Regions from separate parts of the Kitasatospora sp. NPDC004615 genome, predicted to be linked through region 3. Evidence: riboswitches for the same ligand, from Rfam matches in the RefSeq annotation. Region 3 holds a riboswitch; each other region holds the start of a gene.
The links. A riboswitch is a leader RNA that binds a small molecule or an ion and turns the genes downstream of it on or off. The one in region 3 is predicted to bind cobalamin.
Positions count from the first base shown of each region.

Region 1: it holds a riboswitch for cobalamin, as region 3 does, so the genes downstream of both, ACFYS8_RS20365 (HoxN/HupN/NixA family nickel/cobalt transporter) here and ACFYS8_RS01335 (acyl-CoA thioesterase) in region 3, are expected to answer to the same signal.
Region 2: it holds a riboswitch for cobalamin, as region 3 does, so the genes downstream of both, metE (5-methyltetrahydropteroyltriglutamate--homocysteine S-methyltransferase) here and ACFYS8_RS01335 (acyl-CoA thioesterase) in region 3, are expected to answer to the same signal.

Region 1 covers NZ_JBIALQ010000005.1:529,178-535,351, forward strand. Annotated here, with positions in the region: gene ACFYS8_RS20360 (EamA family transporter) at 1-373, shown strand, start outside; gene ACFYS8_RS20365 (HoxN/HupN/NixA family nickel/cobalt transporter) at 396-1,508, opposite strand; cobalamin riboswitch at 1,539-1,735, opposite strand; gene ACFYS8_RS20370 (DUF6445 family protein) at 1,816-2,508, opposite strand; gene ACFYS8_RS20375 (Fpg/Nei family DNA glycosylase) at 2,604-3,410, opposite strand; gene ACFYS8_RS20380 (AAA family ATPase) at 4,200-5,036, opposite strand; gene aroQ (type II 3-dehydroquinate dehydratase) at 5,110-5,556, opposite strand; gene aroB (3-dehydroquinate synthase) at 5,553-6,174, opposite strand, start outside.
Region 2 covers NZ_JBIALQ010000004.1:22,895-29,068, forward strand. Annotated here, with positions in the region: gene ACFYS8_RS14985 (CAP family protein) at 1-262, shown strand, start outside; gene metE (5-methyltetrahydropteroyltriglutamate--homocysteine S-methyltransferase) at 677-2,983, opposite strand; cobalamin riboswitch at 3,132-3,354, opposite strand; gene cobF (precorrin-6A synthase (deacetylating)) at 3,417-4,178, opposite strand; gene ACFYS8_RS15000 (hypothetical protein) at 4,460-5,668, shown strand; gene ACFYS8_RS15005 (MFS transporter) at 6,076-6,174, opposite strand, start outside.
Region 3 covers NZ_JBIALQ010000001.1:285,133-291,306, forward strand. Annotated here, with positions in the region: gene ACFYS8_RS01325 (MFS transporter) at 1-1,117, opposite strand, end outside; gene ACFYS8_RS01330 (putative Ig domain-containing protein) at 1,306-3,030, opposite strand; gene ACFYS8_RS01335 (acyl-CoA thioesterase) at 3,309-3,755, opposite strand; cobalamin riboswitch at 3,822-3,966, opposite strand; gene ACFYS8_RS01340 (sulfurtransferase TusA family protein) at 4,852-5,133, opposite strand; gene ACFYS8_RS01345 (MFS transporter) at 5,130-6,174, opposite strand, start outside.

The sequences.
Region 1 (6,174 bases), on a different contig from region 3:
GCTCGCCCTGATCGCGCATGCCAGCGCCGGCGGCGGACTGCTGCTGACGCTGTGCGTGCAACGACTGACCAACGCGGTGGTCGGCATCGGCATGCTGGCCGCCGCCGCCCGCCGGGAGCCGGTCGAACTGCGCGGCGCGGCCCGTTCGTTGCCCTCACTGACCGCCGTCGGCGTCGCCGACGTGGCCGCGAACGGCCTGTACGCCGCCGCCACCCACCTGGGCTCGGTCGCGGTGGCGGCGGTGCTGGCCTCGCTCTACCCCGTGGTGACGGCGCTGATGGCGCGCGGCCTGCTCAAGGAACGGCTGCTGCGGGTCCAGGTGGTCGGCGCCGGACTGGCCGTCGCCGGAACGCTGATCCTGGCCGCAGGTTGACTTCCCGTCAGGCCGCGCGTTCTCAGGCCCCTGCCCCCGCGAAGGCCTTGGACCGCCGGGCGATCCGCCAGTAGCCGATCGCCGCCGCCCAGACCACCACGAACAGGCCGACGATCACGAAGCCGACGTTTTCCAGACCGAGTCCGGCGATCCAGCCGGACACCGGATCGTCCAGGCCGAACTTGTCGTGCAGCACCGCGACCAGCTCGATGGTGCCGATCACGAAGGCCACCGCGATCGACAGCCCCGTAATGGTCAGGTTGTAGTACACCTTGCGGACCGGGTTGGAGAACGCCCACTGGTAGGCGAAGTTCATGAACGTGCCGTCCAGCGTGTCGAACAGGCTCATCCCGGCCGCGAACAGCAGCGGCAGGCAGACGATCGCGTACCAGGGCAGGCCGGACGCCGCACCCGAACCCGCCATCACCATCAGAGTCACCTCGGTCGCGGTGTCGAAGCCCAGGCCCAGCACCATGCCCACCGGGAACATCTGCCCGGGCCGGGTGATCGAACGGGTCGCCCGGCCCAGGATCCGGGCCAGGAAGCCCCGCGAGTCCAGGTGCTTCTCCAGCTCGGCCTCGTCGTACTCACCGGCCCGCATCGCCCGGAACACCCGCAGGATGCCCAGCAGCGCCACCAGGTTGAGCGCCGCGATCAGGTACAGGAACGCCCCCGACGCGGTGGTGCCGATGGTGCCCAGCACCTGATGGGTCGTCGAACCCTCGTCCATCAGGGTGCCCGCCAGCGCCGCCCCGCCGGCCACCAGCGCAGCCATCAGCACCACCATCGAGGAGTGCCCGAGCGCGAACCAGAAGCCCACCGAGACCGGCCGGCGGCCGTCCGCCATCAGCTTGCGGGTGGTGTTGTCGATCACCGCGATGTGGTCGGCGTCGAAGGCGTGCCGCATGCCCAGCGTGTAGGCCGTGATGCCCAGGCCCACGCCGAACACCTGGGTACCCACCTGGTACTTCTCCGGCACCACCAGGAACAGCAGCGTCCCGAACGCCGCCACGTGCAGGGCCAGGATCACCGCCATCAGGCCGGCGGTGCGCAAGGTGTCCTCGCGCCGCCAGCGGAAAGCAGGAAGAGGGGAGCCCGGGACGTTTCCGGGCATGGTCGAATCGGACGCGGTCATCCGCGCATCACGCTCCAGCACCTCGTGGATCACTTCGTGAGATGCCGTGGCCGGTCTCCTGGCTGACGGGGTGTTCGGCGTCGGCGCCCGGCCTTCCCGGCCGCGAGCGGCCAGTGGCACGAGGTGGGAGCCGACGACTCCCCGATCACAGTGGCGAGGGCCGCTCCGGACTCCTGTGACGAGCACAGTGCACCGGCTTCCCGAACACCACGGCCCGCCCACCGTAGATCCGGCCACCACGCGGCGGCAAGAGCGTCACACCGCGCAGGTGTCGAAGATCACGCCCGCCCGGCGGGCTGACGGCGCGTCACGCCATCCAGAAGAACACGCAGGTCATCCGCTTCTCGTCCAGGGTGGAGCCGTAGTACTCGGTCGCGGTGTGCATCAGGTTGGCGGTGTACAGCAGCAGCCGGTTGTAGCGGTGCGGAACGGCCAGATCCTCGGTGAACGAGTCCGGCGGGACGAAACGGGTGCCCAGCGCGTCCACCAGATTGTTGTGCGGGGCGACCACGGTGTTCCCGCCGAGCCGGCCCCCCGGCAGGCTCTGCCGGTAGAAGCTCGTCCCGCACCGCTTCGGCACGTTCGGGTTGAGGTACAGCACGGCGGCGTACCGGCACAGCGACCGCGAATCGGTGTGCGGCCGCGGCTCGCACTCCCCCTCCCCCACCACCTGCACGCAGTTGTGGTTGAACGTGCCGCCCTCGGCCTCGCTCAACGCCCAGATCCGCGGCACCTGCACGGTCTCCCGCACCAGCTTCTCGACGTGCGCCAACTCCTCCGGCTCCAGCCCGGGCATCGCCCGCAACCCCGGCCAGGGCTCCGGCCTGTGCGGATACCCCTCGTCCCAGTCGGTACGCGCCAGATGCCGGGCCCGCACCGCATCCGGATCCGGCAGGACATCGTCCAGCACCCAGTAGTCACGCCCCTTGGTGGGCTTGCGGTACGGGAGGACCGGAAGGGCCGGAGTCGGGCGCGGGCCCTGGAACGGTTGCACGGGCATGGACCCGACAATAGGAGCGCGCCCCGAACCCCTCGCCCAAGGGCCGGTCAACCTTCCGTCAAGGCTTCCCCACTACCCTCCGTGATGACGACCCGTCATGCCTGCTGGCAGCGCGGACACCAGAACAGGTTCCGGGCCGCCAACTCCTCGGTCCGCACCGGGGTTTCACACACCAGACACGGCTGATCCTGCCGCCGGTACACGTACACCTCACCACCGTGGTCGTCCACCCGCGGCGGACGCCCCATCGCCTCCGGCGTGTGCTCCGGCCGCACGGTGTCGATCCGCCCCGCCGCGACACCGTCATGCATCAGCGCCACCAGATCCGCCCAGATCGCGTCCCACTCGGCCCGGCTCAGATCCCGCCCCGCCCGGTGCGGACTGATCCCCAACCGGAACAGCACCTCCGCGCGATACACGTTGCCGACACCCGCCAGCACCTTCTGATCCATCAGCAACGCGGCCACCGTCGTCCCGCTCCGCGAGATCCGCTGCCACGCCGCATCCCCCACCTCCCCCGGCCGCAACGGATCCGGCCCCAGCCTGCGATGCACCGCCGCCTTCTCCCCCGGCGTCAGCACCTCGCACGCCGTCGGCCCCCGCAGATCCGCGTACCCACTCCCGTTCTCCATCCGCAACCGCACCTGCCCGACCGGCTCCGGAGCCTCCCCCACCCCGAACTCGTACTTCCCGTACAACCCGAGATGCACATGCAGCCAGTCGTCGCCGAACCCCAGGAACAGATGCTTCCCGTGCGCCTCCGCAACCTCCAACACCCGCCCGTCCAGCAGCCCCGCCCCCTCCACGAAGCGCCCCTGCGGCGACGAAACCCGCACCGCCCGCCCCCCGAACAGCTCCCCGTTCAACCCGGCCAACCGATGCACCACATGCCCCTCGGGCACCCGCGCCACCTCCACATTCGTTCCCGTCCAACACCCCCATTCTCCCCGCCCCCACCGACACCCCGGCAGAGCCAAAGGTCCACCCCCACCACGGGCCAGAACGACACCAAGCCTGCGGCGGACGCCCGCACAAGGCGAACCTGCGCAGCGAAAGCCCGTACAGCGAAACCCCACGCAGTGGAGGCGCATACACCCGAAGCCCGCACAACGAAGCTCTCCCAGTGGAAACCCACATGACAAAGACCCGCGCAGCGAGGCCAGCGCCACCGAAGCCCGCGCCACCGAAGCCAGCGCAGCGAGGCCAGCGCAACGAGGCCAGCGCAACGAAAGCCCACACAGCGAAACCCCATGCAGCGGAGACCCGCGCCACAAAAACCCGCACCGCGAAAGGCGGCGCAGCGGAACCCCCTGCACAGCCCTGCCCGGCGAAGGCCCGCGCCGCCGACGCCCGCGCAGCTAGAGCCCCCCAGTGGAAACCCACTCACCGAACCCGGGCAGCGCAGTCCCGCGCAGTGGAAACCCGCGCGGTCAAAGACCGCGCAGCGAAGCTCCGCGCAGCGGAACCCTCCCCATCACAACCCACGCAGCAAAAACCCCTCCGCATCACGGCCCGCCCGGCGAGGACCACGCCGCCGAAGCCCCCGCAGCAAAAGTCCCCGCCGCCGAAGCTCCGCGCAGCGGAAACTCCTCACGCCCAAGCCCCGCGCAGCGGGTTGCCCCCGGCCTGCGCGCAGCGCTCGTCGCGGGTCGGGTTGCGCGGCGCGGGTGGAGGGAGCTCCCCGCAGGGGGTCAGCGTTGGTGGAGGCGGGAGAGGATCGCCTGGTCGAGCGCGGCGGCCGTCTCGGGGACGGTGAGGTTGGAGTTGTCGATGATGGGGAGGCCGGAGGTGCGCCAGCCGGCCATGCGGCCGTGGATGCGGGCCACTTCGTCGTCGGAGAGGCGGCGGTTGCCGGAGCGTTCGGCGTTGCGGGCGAGGACGCGGTCGAGGCCGGGGAGGAGGACGACGGGGATCATGCCGGGGCCGATGTGGCGCTTCCAGCCGCCGAGGCCGATCGCGGGTCGGTCGGGGAAGACGGCGTCGTCGATGATGCAGGAGATGCCGTTGGCGAGGTAGTTGCGGCAGGCGAAGCCGCAGGTGCGCCGGGCGAGGCGGTACTGGGCCTCGGAGGCGGTGTTCCAGCCGGACTGCGGGTTGGCGAACCCGGCCTGGACCCATTCGCGGACGTCGTCGAGGCTGATGTGCGCGGTGGGGGTGGGTCGGCGCTCGGCCCAGTAGCGGGCGACGGTGGTCTTGCCGGCGCCGGCCGCGCCGATCAGCAGGACGGCGATCGGTCCGACGGGCAGCGGGGCGGCCGGTGCGGGCATCGGCGGTGGCGCGGCGGGGAGTTGGACGGTGCCGCCGCTGGGGAGCAGGAAGTGCCCGGTACCGCCGGGCGCGACGGCCTTGAGCGGGACGGTCGGCCGGTCGGGGCGGGTGGCGATCGGCCCGAGGGTGGGTATGGCCTGGGTGGTGGCGGGCAGTACCGGTGCGGGGTACGGCTGTTGAGGGGCCGTCGGATACGGGGGCGTCCCCGGGCGGGGCGGCACCTGGCCCCCCGGATGGTGGCTCTGCGCGTACTGGCTCACCGTCACCTCCCTGCGCCGAATGTACACGTCGGCCCGGTGGCGGGCACAAGTCCGCCACCGGGCCGCGCGGTGCTCAGCGGGTGGTCAGCTGTTCGGCGAGTGCCCGCAGGGCGAGTTCGTACGAGCCGAGACCGAAGCCCGCGATGGTGCCGGAGGCGACCGCGGCGATGACCGAGGTGTGCCGGAAGGTCTCGCGGGTGTACGGGTTGGAGATGTGCACCTCGATGAGCGGGGCGGTGCGCTGTGCGGCGGCGTCCCGCATCGCGTACGAGTAGTGGGTGAACGCGCCGGGGTTGATCACCACGGGGGTCTTGGCGTCCGCCGCTTCGTGCAGCCAACCGACCATCTCGGCCTCGGAGTTGGTCTCCCGGACCTCGACCGAGAGCCCGAGCTCCGCGCCCAGGGCAGCACAGCGCGCAACGAGCCCCGCGTACGACGTGGAGCCGTACACGTCGGGCTCGCGGGAGCCCAGCCGGCCCAGGTTGGGGCCGTTCAGGACGAGCACCGGGACGGCGGTCATCCGGAGACCTCCGCGTACGCGGCGACCAGCAGCGACGGGTCGGGGCCTTCGAGGACGGAGGTCTTGGCGAGGCCGTCGAGGACGATGAAGCGCAGCAGGTCGCCACGCGACTTCTTGTCGATCTTCATGGCGTCCAGCAGCTTCGGCCAGGCATCCGCCCGGTAGCTGAGCGGCAGGCCGACCGAGGCCAGTACGGTGCGGTGCCGGTCGGCGGTGGCGTCGTCCAACCGCCCGGCCAGGCGGCCGAGTTCGGCGGCGAAGACCATGCCGATGGAGATCGCCGCGCCGTGCCGCCACTTGTAGCGCTCGTTGCGTTCGATGGCGTGGCCGAGGGTGTGGCCGTAGTTGAGGATCTCACGGCGGCCGGATTCCTTGAGGTCGCCGGAGACCACGTCGGCCTTGACCTGGATGGCCCGCCGGATGAGTTCCAGGGTGTGCGGGCCGGCGGGGGTGGTGGCGGCCGCGGGGTCCTGCTCGATCAGGTCGAGGATCACCGGGTCGGCGATGAAGCCGGCCTTGATCACCTCGGCCAGGCCGGAGACGTAGTCGTGCTTGCCGAGGGTCTCCAGGGTGCCGAGGTCGGCCAGCACGCCCGCGGGCGGGTGGAAGGCGCCGACC
Region 2 (6,174 bases), on a different contig from region 3:
GGGGGCCGCGTCCTACGACTACAGCAAGCCCGGTTTCTCCCGCGAGACCGGCAACTTCACCCAGCTGGTGTGGAAGTCCACCACGAAGATCGGCTGCGCCCGGGTGGGCGGCCGGCGCGACGGCGGCCCCGACAAGGACGGTTACTTCTGGTTCGACACGTACATCGCGTGCGACTTCGCACCGCGCGGGAACTCCGCGGCGGATCCGAAGGACCCGGGCAAGTCGTACCGGGAGAACGTCCTGCCGGTGGTGAGGTCGTAGGGCCGTCGTCAGAGCTGAATTCCGGCCGAGAACCAGGGCGGTGTTCAGCCGTCCCGCAGGATGCGGTGGGCGATCGGCGGGTGCACGCGCAGCAGCGCCGGCAGGGCGCGGGAGGCGCCACCGCGACGACGGGGCGGCCACGTTCGATGCCCCGGACGATCGTGGCGGCGGCCTCGGCGGCCGACAGCTTGCGGACCGCGCCCTCCCGGTCCGCCGTCATCGCCGTGTCGACCAGGGCAACACCACCTCCTGCACCCGCACGGACGGCGTGTCGGCCTGCACCTGGTAGCGCAGCGACTGCACCAGCGTGTGCACGGCGGCTGTGGGAGCTGTGGGAGCTGTCGGAGCGGCTGACCGGCGTCCGGTTCGACGTCTGAACCACCAGGGCCGTCAGCGCGTCAGTCCGACAGGCCGTCAGCCTGACAGCTCCGCGCGGAGGGTGTGGGCGGCGGCGACCAGGCTGTGGAGCGCGGCGCGGGTCTCGGGCCAACCGCGGGTCTTCAGGCCGCAGTCGGGGTTGACCCACAGGCGCTCGGCGGGGACGGCGGTGAGCGCCAGGCGCAGCAGCAGGACGGTCTCGGCGGGGAACGGAACGCGCGGCGAGTGGATGTCCCACACGCCCGGGCCGACCTCGGCCGACCAGTCGGCGGCGGCCAGCTCGTGGGCGACCTGCATGTGCGAGCGGGCCGCCTCCAGGGAGATCACGTCCGCGTCCAACTCGCCGATGGCGCCCAGGATTTCGCCGAACTCGGCGTAGCACATGTGGGTGTGGATCTGGGTGTCGGAGCGCACCGGCGAGGTGGCCAGCCGGAACGCCCCGGTCGCCCAGTCCAGGTACCCGGGCCACCCGGCCCGGCGCAGTGGCAGCGTCTCGCGCAGCGCCGGCTCGTCCACCTGGATCACCGCCGCGCCCGCCGCCTCCAGGTCGGCGACCTCGTCGCGCAGCGCCAGCGCGACCTGCCGGGCGGTGTCGGCGAGCGGCTGGTCGTCGCGGACGAACGACCAGGCCAGCATGGTGACCGGTCCGGTCAGCATGCCCTTGACCGGGCGGTCCGTCAGGTTCTGTGCGAACGCGTACCAGTCGACGGTCATCGGGGACGGGCGGGAGATGTCACCGGCCAGCACCGGCGGCCGCACGTACCGGGTGCCGTAGGACTGCACCCAGCCGTGCCGGGTGGTCAGGTAGCCGGTGAGCTGCTCGGCGAAGTACTGCACCATGTCGCTGCGTTCGGGTTCGCCGTGCACGAGCACGTCCAGGCCGGCCTGTTCCTGGCAGGCGATCACCTCGCGGATCTCGTCGGCCATCCGCGCGTGGTAGTCCGCCTCCTCCAGCAGTCCGGCGTTCAACTCGGCGCGGGCGGTGCGCAGTTCGTCGGTCTGCGGGAACGAGCCGATGGTGGTGGTGGGCAGCGGCGGCAACTGGAGCCGGGCCCGCTGGGCGGCGGCGCGGACGGGGTACGGGTCGGCGCGGCGGGTGTCGGCGTCGGTGACGGCGGCGGCGCGGGCCCGGACGGCCGGGTCGCGGGTGATCGGGGATGCCGCGCGGGACGCCAAGTCGGCCCGGTTGGCGGCGAGTTGGGAGACAATGGCGGAGGTCCCCTCGCGCAGGGCGCGGGCCAGCAGGGCCGTCTCGGCGGCCTTCTGCCGGGCGAACGCCAGCCAGCGGCCGATCTGCTGGTCCAGGTCGCGCTCGGCGACCACGTCCAGTGGGACGTGCAGCAGCGAGCAGGACGGGGCGACGTCCACCCGGTCGGCGAGGCCGAGCAGGGTGGCGAGGGTGGCCAGCGATTTCTCCAGGTCGTTGATCCACACGTTGCGGCCGTCCACCACGCCCGCGACCAGCCGCTTGCCAGGCAGGCCGCCGACCGCGGCGAGATCGGCGAGGTTGCCGGCGGCCGGTCCGGTGAAGTCCAGCGCCAGACCCTCGACCGGGGATTCGGCAAGTACCGGCAGGGCCTCGCCGAGGCGGTCGAAGTACGAGGCGACCAGCAGTTTCGGACGGTCCGTCAGCGTGCCGAGGTCGCGGAACGCGCGGGCGGCGGCGTCCAGTTCGGCCGGGGTGCGGTCCTGGACGAGCGCCGGTTCGTCCAGTTGGGCCCATCCGGCGCCGGCGGCCCGCAGGTCGGCCAGCAGTTCGGCGTATACCGGCAGCAGCCGGTCCAGCAGGGTGAGCGGCTCGAAACCGTTCGGGGTTCCGGGCGCGGCCTTGGCGAGCAGCAGGTAGCTGACCGGGCCGAGCAGCACCGGGCGGGCCCGGTAGCCCTGGCCGAGTGCCTCGCGGAGCTCGCCGACCTGCTTGGCGGAGTTCGCGACGAACACCGTGTCCGGCCCCAACTCCGGTACCAGATAGTGGTAGTTGGTGTCGAACCACTTGGTCATTTCGAGCGGCGCGAGTTCCTGGGTGCCGCGCGCCATGGCGAAGTAGCCGGCGAGCGGGTCGGCGTCCACCGCGGCCCGGTGCCGGGGCGGGATCGCACCGACGGCGACGGTGGTGTCCAGCACGTGGTCGTACAGCGAGAAGTCGCCGGTGGGGACTTCGGTGATGCCGGCGCCGGCCAGTTGACGCCAGTTGGCACAGCGCAGTTCGGCGGCGGCGGCGAGCAGCGCGTCAGCGGTGACGTTGCCCTTCCAGTAGCCCTCGACGGCCTTCTTCAGTTCCCGGTCGGCGCCCTGACGGGGGTAGCCGTGGACAGTTGCCGCGGCTGTGGACCTCGTGGTCAAGGGGACTCTCCTTCGCGAGCCTCGAACCTGGGTCCGACGACACCGCGGAAAGCGAAGGCCCGCGAGTCGTGCTGCGCTGTCAACTGCGCCTGCCCGAGCGATGGTTGGCCGACCCGCCCACGAGGTCACCGGAGGGCCGGGAGCGAGCGGTCGCACCCGGGCAACGGGCAGGTCTTCGGACTCGTGGGCCCCGCCCGGGCCGACGCCCGGACACCTACTGGCCGTCGCTTCCCGGGCCCGTCCGGACCCAGTGCGTATGACGGCGGTCGTTCCCACTCACCGCTGCGGGGCAGTCCCGGATTCCCACCGGGTTCCCTCTTACGACGCGCCTGCCCAGAGGCAGTGCGCGAACCAGTTGCGCGATCAGTCTAGAACGAGGCGGACGGGTGGGGGAGTTGGGCTCCGCACCCGTCCGCTCGATGGGTGTGCGGGGTCAGTCCTCGGTGCGGCGCAGCAGGTAGCTGTCCATGATCCAGCCCTTGCGTTCGCGCGCCTGCTCGCGCAACTCCGCGATCCGGTCCGCCTGTTCGGCGAGCGGACCGGAGGCCAGGATCTCGTCCTCGGTGCCCAGGTAGGCGCCGTAGTGGATGTGCACACCCGCCGGGTCGATCTTGGTGAACGCGGCCTGCCCGTCCAGCATCACCACCGCGTCCTCCGAGCCCGGCCCGAAGCCCTCGGCGGCGAGGCGGCGCCCCGTGGTGATCCGCGCCGGCCGCGCGGTGCGGGTCAGGGTGGTGCGGTGGCGGGCGGCCAGGACCGAGATGCTGCTGATGCCGGGGATGACGGTGTACTCGAACTCGGTGCGGCCGCGCGCCAGGATCCGGTCCAGCACGGCGGTCACGCTGTCGTACAGCGCCGGGTCGCCCCAGACCAGCAGGGCACCGGTCTCGCCGTCCGCCAGCTCCTCCATCACCGCCTGCTCGACCAGATCGGCCCGCCGCTCCCGCCACTCCTCGACGGCCTCCCGGTACGCGGCCGTGCTCCGATCGCGCGCGGGGTCGATCAACTCGACCACCCGGTGCCCGGGCCGCCCGTGCTCGGCGATCATCTGTCGCCGCAACCGGATCAGGTCCTGGCGCTCCTCGGGCTTGTCCAGGAGCAGGAACGCATCCGTGCGGCCGATCGCCTTGACCGCCTCCAGAGTGAGGTGGTCGGGATCGCCCGCGCCGATGCCGATGACGAGAAGGGTACGCATGACGCCGATTCTGCCTGGTCCCTCCCGCGCAGCCGCAGGTGGGAGGCACGTTGGGGAACGGATGCTCCGTCAACCAGCTGCCGCCTTCGAACCCGGCCGGGTGTCGTCCTTCCGCGGGGGCCGATCCCCAGGGGCGCGGTGGACCAGGGCGGTGCAGGGGTGGGCGAACGGTTTTCGGCCCCGATCCGGCGGTAACGCCGCAGGTGGGACGCGGTCTGTTCACGGACCCGGCGGCCTGCCAGGCTCACCGCGCCGGACACCGACCAGGAGGGGCAACGGAGATGACAGGACTTCGGCAGACACTGACCAGATGGATCGCGGTGATGGCCGTCCTGCTGGGCGCCGTCACGCTTGTGAGCGCGCCGACGGCGCAGGCCGCTCCGGCAGTGGCGCAGGGAGCGACGACCACCATCTGCGGGTACACCCCCGTCCCCGCAGGCTGGGTGATCACCAGCGAGAACTGGGCCGGGTGCAGCGGCTACGGGCTGTTCACCATCACGGAGTTGGGCGACGCCACCACCATCCAGGCCTGCTCCAACTCGCCCGTCCCCGACCACTGGGTGATCACGGCGATGCAGACCGGCCCGACCTGCGGCAGCAGTTACCCGCTGTACTCGCTGCTGAAGGTCACCACCCAGACCACGCTCCAGGACTGCGCCCAGTCCGCGATCCTCCCCGGCTGGGTGATCACCGCGGTCCAGACCGTCTCGCCCGCCTGCGGCACCTACGGGACGTACACCGTGACGCTGATCCCGCCCACGGCGACCTCGTACCAGGCCTGCGCGATGTCGCCGATCCAGGACGGCTGGGTGATCACCTCCTCGCAGAACGGCGCCGGCTGCGGCAACTACCCGCAGTACTCCCTGCTGAAGGTCACCACCCAGACCACGCTCCAGGACTGCGGCCAGTCCGCGATCCTCCCCGGCTGGGTGATCACCGCGATCCAGCCCAACTCGCCCGCCTGCGGCACCTACGGGACGTACACGGTGACGCTGGTGACCACCCAGACCTCGCTCCAGGTGTGCTCCAACTCCCGCATCCCCGACGGCTGGGTGATCACCACGATGCAGAGCGGCGCCGGCTGCGGCAGCTACCCCGGGTACTCGCTGGTCAAGGTCGCCGACCAGACGACGCTCCAGGTCTGCGGCCAGTCCGCGATCCCGTCCGGGTATGTCATCACCCAGGTGCAGAGCAACAATTCGGCCTGCGGCACCTACAACGTCAACACCCTGACGAAGGTCACCACCCAGACCAGCCTGACCGTCTGCGGACAGTCGCCGATCCCCGCCGGCTGGGTGATCACCCAGGCGTTCGGCAACTCCGGACTGTGCGGGGTCTACACCGTGTACACGCTGACGAAGGTCACCACCCAGACCAGCATGGTGGTCTGCGGCCCGTCCCCGATCCCGGCCGGCTGGGTGGTCAGCAACCAGGTCAACGGCTCCCAGTGCGGGACGTACACCGTGCTGCTCATCACCAAGACCTCCTGACCCTCCGCCCCGCGCGCCGGGCTCTCACCTGCGGGGCCGGCGCGCGGGCTCCAGGGTTCCCACAAGTGGGCATGAGTGGAACGGCTCCGGCTCGCCGGAGTGAACGGGACGGGCGGGCCCGGGTCCTGGCACGCGGCCGGCGGACGGCTGGTGCTGACGTCCGCGCATGTGGTCGTCGACCGTGTGGAGCCACTGTTCGCCTGCGCCGAGGGGTTGGTGGTGCGGCGGGGGCTGTGCCGGCGCGGGTGGTGACGGTGGTCAGTGGCAGGTCGGAGCCTGCTGGTGGTTGTCCGGCGGGGCCGCTGCCGCGGAAGCGGGTCGGCGAGCGTCTTGAGGGTTTCCCGGAGGCGGTTCACTGACGGGGCGTCGGGCGGGTAGCGCCGCCGCCACCGCCCGTCCCCGACCGCTCATCGTCTGGCGTCCTCGTCGCGGTGATTCCGTAGTACCGCGGGCGGGCGGACGTCGCGGCGCAGCAGGTAGATGCCGGAGGCCGCTGCCAGGGCGGC
Region 3 (6,174 bases):
GCGAGAAGTGCTCCAGTAATGCGCCGCTGAGGATCATGCCGAGGCCGAAGCCCAGGTTCTCCACCGACGCCGACAGGCCGAACAGCCGGGCCCGCTGCGCGTCCGGGGTGGTCTGGAGCCGCGAAACGTAGGCGACCTCGGTCAGGCCGTCCGCCATGCCCGCCACCAGGGACACCACGACCGCGAGGGCGGTCGGCAGCCCGCTGAAGACGAGGATGAACGCGGCCGACATCACGCAGGCGCCCAGCGCGAAGATCCGCTCACCCGGGCTGCGGCCCGTACGGGAGGTCCAGCGGGACAGGATCTGCTGCATGGCGATGTTGCCGATCGCCCAGGTCGCCCAGAACTGGCCGATGAACGCGGCCGGATGGGCGTGGTCGAGCGCGTCGGAGTAGATCGGCAGGGCCACGTTGTGGGACGAGGAGCCCAGGCCGTCCACCGCCCGGACCAGGACCATCACGGCCACCACGGGCATCGACCGCAGCAGCACCAGCGTGGCCCACCGTCCGCCGCCGCCCGCCGGCTCGGCCTTCGCGGCGGCTGGGGTCTCCTTCTCCCGCGCGGCCTCGGTCCGGATCGGCAGCGACAGCAGCACGCTCGCCGAGACGACGAACGACAGCGCGTCGAAGGCGAAGGCCCAGCGGTAGCCGAGTTGGGAGACGATGACGCTCGCGGAGCCGAACCCGGCCACCATCGCGAGCGAACGGCCGGTCGCCAGAAGGCTGTTGGCCCTGGTCCGCAGTTCCGCCCCGACGATCTCGGGCACCGCGCTGCGCAGCGACACCCCCGACACCGTCGAGCAGGCGCCGGCGATGACGGCCAGCCCGAACAACAGCGCGACCCGGGCGCCCGACGGCGCCAGCAGCAGCAGGACCAACGCGGCGGCCTGGGTGAGATCCGCCCCCACCATGAGCCGCTTGCGCGGAATCCGCGACGCGAGAGCGCCCGCGACGACCCCGGACGCCACGCTCGTCAGCAGCCGCACCGCCATGTACAGACCGGCCGTCAGCGCGCTGCCCGTCAGGTGGTAGACGAAGACGTTGAGCGCCACCATGTTCAGATAACTGCCGTACGCGGAAACCGCGTTGCCCGCGACGAGTAAGCGGAAACGCTTCACCTCGGCCCACCCCCAAATCCGTGACATGGACGCGCCTGGTATGGATTGCCGCAGTCTAGGAAGGTGAAGATCCTCATGGCAAGACCTTCACAAAGCAGTTCGGATTTCGATGCCGAGGTAAGCGAACGGCAAAGCCCCGGACCGGATGGGGCTGCCCGGTCCGGGGCGATGAGGGCGCTGACGGTGCGTCAGGAGACGTTCAGCGTGATGTCGTCGAGGACGAACGAGGTCTGCTTGGTGTAGTCCTCGGCTCCGGTGAACTTCAGCGTGACGCTCTGGCCGGCGTAGGCGGCGAGGTTGAAGGTGCGCTGCTGGTAGCCGGCGGCGGCGTTGACGTTGGAGTAGGTGGCCAGGGTGGTGCCGTTGGCCGTGACGGTGAGGGTGTCGAAGACGGTGGTCGGGGACGACGCGGTGTCGATGTGCAGCCAGAAGCTGAGGTTGTAGCTGCTGCAGCCGGTCGGCAGGGTGACGGTCTGGGCGAGGGTGTCGGTGTTGGCGGCGCCGTAGCCGTCCAGCCAGACGTCGTAGGTGCCGGAGTGGGCGGGCTCGCTGGTGCTGCTGTTGATGGTGCTGGCGCCGCCGCTGTTGGTCTCGGTCCAGCCGGAGGTGCTGCCGGTCTCGAAGCCCGGGTTGGTGATCAGCTGGGTGGGGGTGCAGGTGGTGCCGCCGCTCGCGGCGACCGTCCAGGTGAAGGTGGCGGTGGCGGACGGCCCGGTGGAGTCGGTGGCGGTGGCGGTCACCGCGCTGGTGCCGGCGGTGGTGGGCGTGCCGCTGATCAGGCCGGTGGCCGGGTTGACGGTCAGTCCGGCGGGCAGGCCGGTGGCCGCGTAGGACAGCGTGCCGCCGGCGGTGTCGGTGGCGGACAGCTGGAGGCTGGTCGCGGTGCCGACGGTGGCGGTGCGGGCGCCCGGGTTGGTCAGCGAGACCGAGCCGGTGTTGCCGCCGGAGCCGCCGCCCTGGGCGAGCCAGTCGGTGGCGTTGAGGGCGAGCGCGGCGTCGGTGCCGGCCGGGTCGTTCCACCCGTTGTAGAGGGTGTTGCCGGGCTGGCCGGTGCCGTCGTCGATCGGCGAGGAGTCGCCCCAGATCGCCACCCGGCCCTTGCCGAACGTCGAAGTGACGAACGCCGCACCGGTGTTGCCGCTGTAACCGGTGCGGTAGACCAGGCCCTTGACGTTCGGGTTGTCGGCGGGCTTCAGGGTGAAGGTGGTGCCGTTGCGGATGATCGAGCCGGTGACGGTCCCGAACGGCCCGTTGATCACCGGGTCGGTGGCGGAGGAGATCGCCCGCGGGTTGTCGGTGGTGATGTTCAGGAGGTCGACGGAGAAGCCGAACGGGTCGTTGTTGTTGACGCCGTTGCTGGTCAGCAGGTCGTTGATGATGGCCGGGGAGTCCCAGCCGTCGTTGTTGCGGTCGCTCTGGGTGTGGTCCGAGATCAGGAACAGGCCGCCGCCGTTCTGCACGAACGTCATCACGGCGGTCTTCTCGGCCGCGCTGAGGCGGATGTTGGGCTCGGGGATCACGAACTCGTCGAAGTTGGCGAGGTCGAGCGCGCCGCCGGTGCCGTAGGTGATGGTGTTGCCGGCGGGCAGCGTCTTCAGGCTGTAGTTGCCGGTCTTCTGCAGCGCCACGCCCCAGGCCGAGATGGCGCCGGTCCAGCTGGTCTCGCTGGTCGGGTTGGCGTTCTGCGCCAGCGGGTCGGGCTGGCTGGTGGAGATGATCCAGTCCGCGTTGCCCGCGGTCTCCGCCTTGGTGTTGTCGAACAGCACCCGCTTCGGGGTGCCGGTGGCGGCCGCGGCGGCGTTCTTGGGGGTGGCCGCGGTGGCGTGCTGCGGGACGGCGCTCGCGCCGGCGGCGACCACCAGTGCGGCGGCGGCGAGGGCCAGCGGGCGGGCGGCCTTCCACGTTCTGATCATCTGTCAATCTCCTAGGACCACAGGAACCATGGGGTGTGGTGCGGTGCGCTACGCGCGTAGGCGGGCACACGCTGCCATGGTGGGGTAATCGGAGCTTGAACGGAACATGTCGATCACACGCCGTCCGCAATGGTGCGGTTTGTCCCTACGTGAGGGTGATCACCTTGCGGCGGCGACAGCCATGAGCCCGGAACGCCAGGTGGGACGGCATTCCGGGCTCACGGACGGTGGCGCCGCGTCAGGCGGCCGCGGGTTCCAGCACGGACGGTGGCGCCGCGTCAGGCAGCCGCGGGTTCCAGCAGGGCCGGGACGGGACGCGGGTGGCTGTCGGCGTCGATGGCGACGAACGTGAGCCGGCCGGTGGCGACCCGGGTGACCGGCCCCGTGGCGTTCCAGCGCTCGGCCGTGACGGTGACATGGACGGTCATCGAGGTACGCCCCGCCCGCTCCAGCTCCGCGTGCGCGGTGAGCAGGTCACCGGCCCGGACCGGGGCCAGGAACGCCATGCCGTCCACCGCGGCGGTGACGGCCGGACCCTCCGCGTGCCGGGCGGCGGCCGCGGCGGCGGCGTCGTCGATGAGCTTCATCACCACGCCGCCGTGGATGGTGCCGTACAGGTTGGTGTCGTGCTCACTCATGATGTGCGCGAGCGTCACCCGGGACACCTGTGCGGGCTTTGCGGGCTTTGCGGCGGACACCACAGGTGCCACGGTCTGATCTGCCACGTCAACTCTCCTTCGCGAGTCGCGGCTGGACGATCCGCGGCACCGGTGGGCACCGCGGGCGGCGGCAGGTCTTCGGACTCGCGGGCATCTCCCCAGGAGGGCCTGTCTACTGGCCGTCGCTTCCCGGACCGGTCGGGCCCAGTGCATGTGACGGCGGTCGTTCCCGCTCACCGCTGCGAGGCAGTCCTGGACTCGCACCAGGTTCCCTCTTGCGACGCTCCAGCCCTGGCTCGGACGGGGGCGAACCGCTGCCCGACCAGCCTATATCCCCATCCGAGGTGCTCAGTCCGCCCTCCGGCCGGGAGGCCTGGGAGCTGTCGGCCCGCGGGGCGTCGGGGCCGACTTCGACGGCGGGGCGGCGGAGGGGCGGGGGCGACCGGTGGGAAGGTCGCGCCCCCGAGGGGGTCAGTTCGCCGGGCAGCCACGACGCGTCGGGCGGGTGAGGGTCGGACCGGCGGCCGGCGCAGCGCGACGGCCTCGACGGCGACGGGACCGGGTCCGCCGGGCGATGTCACGGGCGTCGGCGCGGGCGTCGGCGCAGGCGTCGGGGTGGGCGTCGGCGCAGGCGTCGGGGCGGGTGGGGGCGGGTCGATGGACAGGCGCGAAGGCCTCGACGGCGACGGGAACGAAGTAGCCGTGACCGGCGGGGAGGTCACGCGAGGCGCTCTGCCCTGCGCCCGCCCGGAGGGGTGTACGTCCGCCGGGCGGTGCCACGGGACGTCGGCACGGGCCGGGGGGCGGATCGGCTGCCGGGCGCAGCGCGAACGGCTCGGCAGCGACGCGACCGCAGGGCGCTCCGCGTGGAGTGACGTCAGTCCACCAGGCGCGGCACAAACGAACCCGGCAGCAACACGACCGCGAGGCGCTCCACCCCAGAGGCATCAGTCCGCCGGGGGCGCCACGGGGCGTCGGCGCGGGTCGGGCGCGGCGCACAGGACTCGGCAGCGGCGGGACCGCCCGGCGTCCGCCCGGAGGGGGTCAGTCCGGCGGGCGGTGCCACGGGCCGTCCGGCGCGGGTGAGGGACGGGTCCGCGGCCGGGCGCAGCGCGCGGGGCTCGGCAGCGGCGGGACCGCCCGGCGTCCGCCCGGAGGGGCGTCAGTCCGCCGGGCGGTGCCATGGGGCGTCGGGGCGGGTGGGGGTGGGGGTGGCGGTCAGGCGGAGGGCGTAGGTCTCGGCGGAGATGGGGCCGAGGTAGTGGTGGCCGGTGAGGTGGCACCAGGCGGGGAGGTCGAGGGGGGCGGCGGGGTCGGTGGCGTGGACGTGGACGATGGTGCCGGCGGGGGCGTCGGCGATGGCGGCGCGCAGGCGCAGCAGCAGGGTGACGCAGAGCAATCCGCGTCCGTCGACGGTGAGTTGGGGCGTCTGGTGGTCGGTCATCGCTTGGCCCGGGTGGCGGCGGTGGCGAGGGCGGGGAGGATCAGCAGGGCGAGCAGGCCGCCGCCGAAGGCGAGGACGGGGTAGCCGGCCAGGTCGACGACGGTGCCGGAGGCGAGGCCGCCGGTGGCGCCGGAGATGGCGATGGCGACGTCGATGCTGCCCTGGGTCTTGGCGCGGGTGGCGAGCGGGACGGCGTCGGTGAGGATCGCGGTGCCGGAGACCAGGCCGAAGTTCCAGCCGAGGCCGAGCAGAACGAGCGCGAGGGCGAGCAGTGGGGCGGAGTCCGCGGGGGCGACGGCGGCGAGCGTGCCGGCCGCGAGCAGGGTGAGTCCGGCGGCGGCGCCGATGGCGAGCGGGCCGTACCGGTCGACGAGCCGTCCGGTGAGCGGGGAGGGCAGGTACATCGCGGCGACGTGCAGGGAGATGACGAATCCGGCGGCGGCGGTGCTCTGTCCGGCGTCGTGCATGTGGACGGGCGTCATGGTCATCACGCCGACCATGACGAGCTGGGTGACCACCATGACCTGCGCTCCGAGCAGGACGCGGTTGCGAACGCGGGCGGTTGACGTGGCGTCAGTGGCGGCGGAGGTGTCGGCCTCGGTGGTCGGGGCGGCCGCGGCGGCGGCGCGGGCGAGCAGCAGCGGGTCGGGGCGCAGCCGGGTGGCGAGGACGATCGCGGCGGCGGCGTAGGCGACGCCGCCCAGCAGGAACGGTCCGGCGAGGCGGGGCAGGTGCAGGGCCTCGGCGAGGGCGCCGGTGGGGTCGGCCAGGTTGGGGCCGAGGACACCGCCGAGGGTGGTGGCGACCAGCACGGTGGAGATCGCCCGGGCCCGGTGCCCGGGTGCGGCGAGGTCGGCTCCGGCGTACCGGGCCTGGAGGTTGGTGGCGGTTCCGGCGCCGTAGACGAACAGCGCGAGGAACAGCAGGACGGGGCTGTGGAGCGCGGCGGCGGCGATCACGCCGACGCTGCCGAGGGCGCCGGTGGCGTACCCGAGGGCGAGTCCGGGGCGACGGCCGCGGGCGGCGGATATTCGGCTGACC